Labilibaculum sp. DW002: one gene and its partner. The protein of the gene in region 1 interacts with the protein of each later gene in a pairwise test. Links are inferred from orthologs where the notes say so. Each region holds a gene or a part of one and is shown in the gene's direction. Other genes may lie near its edges.

Region 1 (3,771 bases):
CATTTTTATTAAGATCTACAATTCCAACATGAGAAAAGCTCAGTTTATTCGCGCCTCCCGTTACTGTTTCTATCGCACTAGAAATGGAATCAGCATCTAAATCCTGAAAAAGAAGATCGCCCTTTTCTAAAGCAAATCGCGATTTTTTTTGTAAATTATCACAGGCTAAAAATTGGGTGATAATCACAAAGCCAATCAAAAGTCGAAGTAAAAACATTTGTAGTATTTTTCTTATTTATGGTATAAAAAACTAAAGTAATCCGAAGCGAGTTCATATAAAAGAATTGTGTCATCTTTTTTCAGCAATGTTAAATAAAAACAGCTCATAGAAATTCTCTATATGCCTATATGAAAAAAAAATGACCTTTTTATCTTTTATTCGTTTTTGATATCTTCATAAGAATGAAAATTTAATACATTTGTTTTAGTTACAACAATAACAAGACTAAGTACAAGGAACAACTATATGGATAAATTTAGCTTTTTGGGCAATAGTGAAATCGAATTCATAGACGAACTATACCAATCCTACAAAAATGATCCTGAATCTGTTGAAGAAAGTTGGAGACAATTTTTTCAAGGATTTGATTTTGCAAGCACCAAATTTCCAGTTAAGCAAGAATCAACAATCGATAAAATACCTGCATCTAATTCGATGAATAAAGAATTCAATGTGATGAATTTGATTCAGGCCTATCGTCAACGTGGACATCTTTTTACAAAAACCAATCCTGTTCGAACTCGCCGAAAATATTTCCCAACTCTCGATATTGAGAACTTCAACCTCTCAGATGCTGATTTGGAAACGGTATTTCATGCGGGCACAGAACTTGGAATTGGAGCATCAAAATTGAAAGACATTGTTGCTCATTTGCAAGAAACCTACTGTAAATCGATTGGAGCAGAATATGTTTTCGTTCGTCACCCTCAAATGTTGAGATGGTTACAAAATAAAATGGAGAGTTCTAAAAACACTCCAAATTTCACTGATGAACAGCGCAAACATATCTATTACCATTTAAAGTTAGCTGTTGGTTTCGAGAACTATATTCATAAAAAGTTTGTTGGACAAAAACGATTCTCTCTTGAAGGTACAGAAACACTAATTCCTGCTCTTGATGCCCTAATAGAAAAAGGTGCGCAATTAGGAGTTGAAGAATTTGTATTCGGTATGGCTCATCGCGGTCGTCTTAATGTATTAGCGAATATTCTTGAGAAACCATATGAAAATATATTCAAAGAGTTCGTTGGGGAAGAATTTGAAGATGACATTGCCCTTGGTGATGTTAAATACCATTTAGGATATGGAAGTACAGTTAAAACGGATGATGGAAATGAAGTAAAGCTTCACTTAACACCAAATCCATCGCACCTTGAAACCGTAGGTGCTGTTGTTGAAGGTATTTCCCGATCTAAAATTGACAACGATTACAAAGGCGATGAGAACAAACTAGTCCCTATCGTTATTCATGGCGATGCTGCAATTGCAGGTCAGGGAATTGTATACGAAACTGTTCAGATGGCTGAACTTCAAGCCTACAGAACTGGTGGAACCATTCACCTGGTTATCAACAATCAAATAGGTTTTACAACCAATTATCTTGATGCACGATCGAGTACTTATTGTACTGATGTTGCTAAAGTAACACGTTGTCCTGTCTTCCATATTAATGGTGACGATGTTGAGGCTTTAATCTATACAATTGGCTTGGCCATGGAGTATCGTCAGGAATTTAAAACTGATGTGTTCATCGATATTCTATCGTATAGAAAGTATGGACATAACGAAGGTGACGAACCTCGTTTTACACAGCCATTACTATACAGCCAAATTGCTAAGCACAAAAACCCAAGAGATCTTTATGGCGATTATCTTATTGAAAAAGGCATTTATTCAAAAGAAGACACGAAACAATTAAATGCTGATTACAACAAGCTTTTAGATAATGATTTTGAGCTCTCTAAATCATTCGACAAGGTAATTATTCAGCCATTTCTAGGAGATTATTATAATAATATTCGCTATTCGAACGATCAAGATTTTGAGCAATCACCAACTACAGGTGTTGCTAAAAAGAAATTGCTTGAATTGGCTGAAAACATAACCAATTTACCTGAAAACCTAAGCTTTTTCAAGAAGATTGGCAAGCTAATGGCTGATCGTAAGAAGATGGTTAGTGAAGATCGGTTAGACTGGGCTATGGGTGAACTTTTAGCTTATGCTAGTTTGCTTGATGAAGGGTATGGTGTTAGAATTAGTGGTCAGGATTCGGAACGTGGGACATTTTCTCACAGACATGCTGCATTAACGATTAGTGATTCAGCAAAAAAATATTTTCCACTTAAACATGTAAGCGAAAACCAAGCTCCTTGCCATATTTACAACTCACATTTGAGTGAATATGCTGTTCTTGGGTTCGAATATGGATACGCTTTAGCACATCCATCCGGCTTAACGATTTGGGAAGCTCAGTTTGGTGATTTCCACAATGTAGCACAAGCCGTTATCGATCAGTACATCAGTTCCGGTGAAGATAAATGGGGTGTTAAAAATGGACTCGTTCTATTCTTACCACATGGTTACGAAGGACAAGGTGCTGAGCATTCAAGTGCGAGAATGGAGCGTTTCTTAACGCTTTGTGCAAATAACAACATGCAAGTAATCAACCCTACGACTCCTGCAAACCATTACCATGCTCTGCGTCGTCAGGTTAAGCGAGATATTCGAATTCCATTAATTTGCTTTACACCTAAGAGTTTACTCAGACATGCAAGTTGTGTTTCGACCATGGACGAATTGGCCAATGGCAGATTCCAGGAAGTAATAGACGATAATGACGTTATTGCAGAAGAGGTAAGTCGTGTGGTTTTCTGTTCAGGAAAAGTTTATTACGATTTACTAGCTCAGAAAGAAGAACTATTTGCCCAAGATGTTGCACTGGTAAGGTTGGAACAATTGTATCCGTTCCCAAACAAGCAGATCAATCAGGTGTTGGAAAGATATCCAAACTCGATACTTCACCTTTGGGTACAAGAAGAACCTGAGAATATGGGACCATGGCAGTTCGTAAATTACAATATTGAAAATGTAGATTTAGCACCTATTGCTCGTATGGCTAGTGGTAGTACAGCTACCGGGCTTGCTAAAATTCACAATATTGGTCAAAACGAAATTATCCGTAAGGTTTTCAGAAGATGCGACTGTGACAGAGAACTCAAATATTGTGGCTTGCAATGTGTTGAAGGTGGATCTCATGAAGAAATTCTTCGACAGCACGAATATTTTGAACAAAAGAAGAGCAAGTTATTAATGTAGTAGTACAATCAAGAAAACAATCAATATAATGATCGACATAAAAATTCCCAGTCCGGGAGAATCCATATCAGAAGTTGAAATTGCCAATTGGTTTGTAGCCGAAGGTGATATTGTTGAAAAAGAACAAGAAATAGCTGAGATCGAATCTGACAAAGCAACACTTACACTTGTTGCTGACGAGGGAGGTAAAATATCTATTAAAGCAAATGAAGGTGACACTGTTGCTGTAGGATCGGTAGCTTGTACTATTGATACAAGTTTTGCTGGTGAAGCACCATCTACCAGTCCCAAAGCTGAGGCTAAAGAAGAAACGCCTAAAACTGAGACAAAAACCTCTGAAGCAGCTCCAATAAAATCTTCTGAAGAATTTAAGGATGTTAAGATTTCTCCTGTAGCCAAAAAACTAATGGAAGAGAATCAACTTTCTGTTGATGACGTTATTGCTGGTCTTCAGC
Region 2 (3,223 bases), 270 kb from region 1 along the record:
TATTGCTTCATGGAAAATCGGGTTGTGGAAAAACAATGACTGCAAGGGCATTAGCAAATCATCTTGGAAAAAAGTTGAAAACCATTAATTTGGGAAATATTGTTTCTTCTAAATTAGGCGAAACTTCAAGGAATATTGCCGCAGCCTTTAAAATGGTTGAAACACAAGAAGCTGTATTGTTTTTTGATGAATTCGATTCTCTAGGTAAGGAAAGGGACTACGATAATTCCGATAGTAGTGAAATGAAAAGGGTTGTGAATAGTATGATTCAATTGATTGACTCTTTACCCAAGAACTCAATTATTATTGCTGCAACCAATCAATTGGGTTTAATTGATGAGGCATTAATTCGACGTTTTGAATTGAAGCTTGAATTTCACAATCCAGATGCCAAATATCTCGATGAATTATACGATAAGTTGATTTCGAAATATCCAGAAGAATATCAGAAAGTGAATCGAATTTATGATATTTCATTTGCAGAGGCAGAAACAATTGTAATGCAGGAAGTAAAAGAAAATATTATAAAGTCAGAGCTCCTAAAAAAAGAGCAAAAAATGCAGCAAGATCAACTTCACATTATTTGTGAAAATTAGGATGTTTGTATTTACTGATTAATGATTACGAATAACTGCGAACTGTTGTTATCTTTGTCGCTTTAATAGAAAAATCTGAATTGGTATGATCTCATTAAACAATCTTACGGTTGAATTTGGCGGCTTTACTTTGTTTAAGCAAGTTAGTTTTATTGTGAATACTCGCGATAGAATCGGTTTGGTGGGAAAGAATGGTGCAGGAAAATCAACACTCTTAAAAATCTTTGCTGGAAAACAGGAGGCTACTAAGGGGACAGTTAGTATACCTAACGAGATTAAGATTGGATATTTGCCTCAGCAAATGAAGCATGAGGATGGAAGAACGGTAATTGAAGAAGCTTTAACTGCTTTTGAAGAAGTGATTCAATTGGAGAAGGAGATTGCTCAAATAAATAATGAGATTGCCGAGCGTACAGATTACGAATCAGAGGAATATATGAAATTGATAAATCGTTTAACGGAAAAGAACGATAGGTTTCATATGATGGGAGGAGAGAATATTCAAGCTGAAGCAGAGCGTACTTTGTTAGGTTTAGGATTTTTACGTAGCGATTTTAATCGTCAGACTGATGAGTTTTCAGGCGGATGGCGAATGCGTATAGAATTGGTAAAGATATTACTTCGTCGTCCTAATGTATTTCTACTGGATGAGCCGACTAACCACTTGGATATTGAATCGATTCAATGGCTGGAAGATTTCTTGAAAACTTATCCTGGAGCTGTTGTGCTGGTTTCTCATGATAGAGCATTTCTTGATAATATTACCAATCGTACGGTTGAAATCTCGGTTGGAAAAATATACGATTATAAAGTATCCTATACAGAGTATGTCCAATTACATGCCGAGCGACGTGAGCAGCAGATGAAAGCTTACGTGAATCAGCAAAAAATGATTAAGGATACCGAAGATTTTATAGAACGATTCCGTTATAAAGCTACTAAGTCGGTTCAGGTACAATCACGTGTAAAGCAATTAGAAAAGCTGGATCGAATTGAAGTAGATGAGGTTGACAATTCAAAGTTGAATTTGAAATTCCCACCAGCGCCTCGTTCAGGAGATTTGGTTTGTCAGGTGAAAGATTTGAGTAAATCTTATGGCGATAATCTAGTATTGAAAGACCTAGAGTTTGTTATTGAGCGTGGTGAAAAGTTAGCCTTTGTTGGTAAGAATGGCGAAGGTAAGTCGACCCTTGTAAAAGTGTTGATGGGCGAGTTGGATCATACGGGTATTTGTAAAATTGGACATAATGTGAAGATCGGTTACTTTGCACAGAATCAGGCGATGTTACTTGATGAGAATAAAACGGTTTTCGATACAATTGATGATGTTGCCGTGGGAGATGTACGAACTAAGATTCGTGATATTCTGGGAGCATTCATGTTTGGTGGCGAAGATATCGATAAGAAGGTGAAAGTTTTATCAGGAGGAGAGCGTTCGCGATTGGCTATGATTCGTCTTTTGCTGGAACCTGTAAACTTGCTTGTTCTTGATGAGCCTACCAACCATCTTGATATGAAATCGAAGGATGTGTTAAAAGAAGCACTTTTGAAATTTGAAGGAACGGTAATTGTTGTTTCGCACGATAGAGAGTTTCTGGATGGTTTATCTTCTAAGGTATATGAGTTTACGAATAAGAAGATAAAAGAACATTTGGGTGGTATTTATTCATTTCTTCAGAATAAGAAAATGGATTCTTTGAAGGAGCTGGAAGTAAAGAAAAATATCGTACAAACGCAGGTGGAAATAGCTCCTTCGGATAATAAAATGAATTATTTGGAGCGCAAAGAAATGAGTAAAAAGATTTCCAAAATGGAAAGGGCGGTCTCTACTGCAGAAGACAATATTGCGCGTTTCGAAGAGCAAATTGTCGAGATGGAAGACATGCTAGCCAATCCAGAAAAAATGCAAGATCAAAGTTTGTTCTCAAAATATGAACAAGCAAAGAAAGATCTTGAAAATGAAATGACAGCGTGGGAGAATTACAATGAAGAACTTGAAAATTTAATTGCTGAAAAAGGAGAATAAGAGTGGGGCTATACTCAAAAAAAATGTGAATAATATTCTTAGTGATTTTTGCGTGATTTTTCTTTATCTTAAAAGAAAAAATGCCCAAACTATCTGCTCACCCAACCCATCTTAACGAACGCATTAAATCCCTCGATATCCTTCGCGGATTTGCCCTTTTAGGGATTTTACTAATTAATATTCTTCTGTTCGCATTGCCGAATGCCGCATTTTCAAACCCTTCGGTTATGGGGGACTTATCCTCTTCAGATCACTTTTCGTATTATTTGGTTCATGTTTTTGGAGAACTTAAATTCATGACAATGTTTTCGATCCTTTTTGGAGCAGGAATACTTCTGTTCATAACAAGGTTAGAGAATAAGGAAATTGATGGTTCTAAAATTCACATTAGAAGAATGCTTTGGCTTCTTTTATTTGGTATGATACATGCCTATTTTATCTGGTTTGGAGACATTTTAGTAGCCTATTCCTTAATTGGTTTAATTGCAGTTTTATTACGAAAAATGAAGGATCAATGGAAGATTGTATTGTGTGTAATTTTGTACCTCATTCCAATGGGATTTTTCTATATGATTGGTAGCCTTTTTGAAAGTATGCCTAA

What was found. Proteins that work in one complex are often made in the same cells at the same time.
Region 2: the proteins of L3049_RS13215 (region 1) and L3049_RS12125 interact in binary tests that used the Escherichia coli proteins (3 or more experiments, as listed by UniProt). The link is inferred for Labilibaculum sp. DW002 from one-to-one orthologs.

What each region holds. Positions count from the first base shown.
Region 1 is NZ_JAKJSC010000002.1:375,478-379,248, reverse strand. What follows is about bases 76-3,516. They hold L3049_RS13215 (2-oxoglutarate dehydrogenase E1 component), read left to right. Parts: upstream 76-466; coding sequence 467-3,316; downstream 3,317-3,516. Other genes in these bases: odhB (2-oxoglutarate dehydrogenase complex dihydrolipoyllysine-residue succinyltransferase), read left to right, coding at 3,345-3,516; L3049_RS13220 (YiiX/YebB-like N1pC/P60 family cysteine hydrolase), read right to left, coding at 76-217. In the rest of the region: more of L3049_RS13220, read right to left, coding at 1-75; more of odhB, read left to right, coding at 3,517-3,771. UniProt on the Escherichia coli protein: E1 component of the 2-oxoglutarate dehydrogenase (OGDH) complex which catalyzes the decarboxylation of 2-oxoglutarate, the first step in the conversion of 2-oxoglutarate to succinyl-CoA and CO(2).
Region 2 is NZ_JAKJSC010000002.1:104,827-108,049, forward strand. Bases 259-3,151 are described here. They hold L3049_RS12125 (ABC-F family ATP-binding cassette domain-containing protein), read left to right. Parts: upstream 259-681; coding sequence 682-2,622; downstream 2,623-3,151. Other genes in these bases: L3049_RS12120 (AAA family ATPase), read left to right, coding at 259-596; L3049_RS12130 (DUF418 domain-containing protein), read left to right, coding at 2,703-3,151. Outside these bases: more of L3049_RS12120, read left to right, coding at 1-258; more of L3049_RS12130, read left to right, coding at 3,152-3,223. UniProt on the Escherichia coli protein: Genetic data indicate it may be involved in ribosome assembly or function.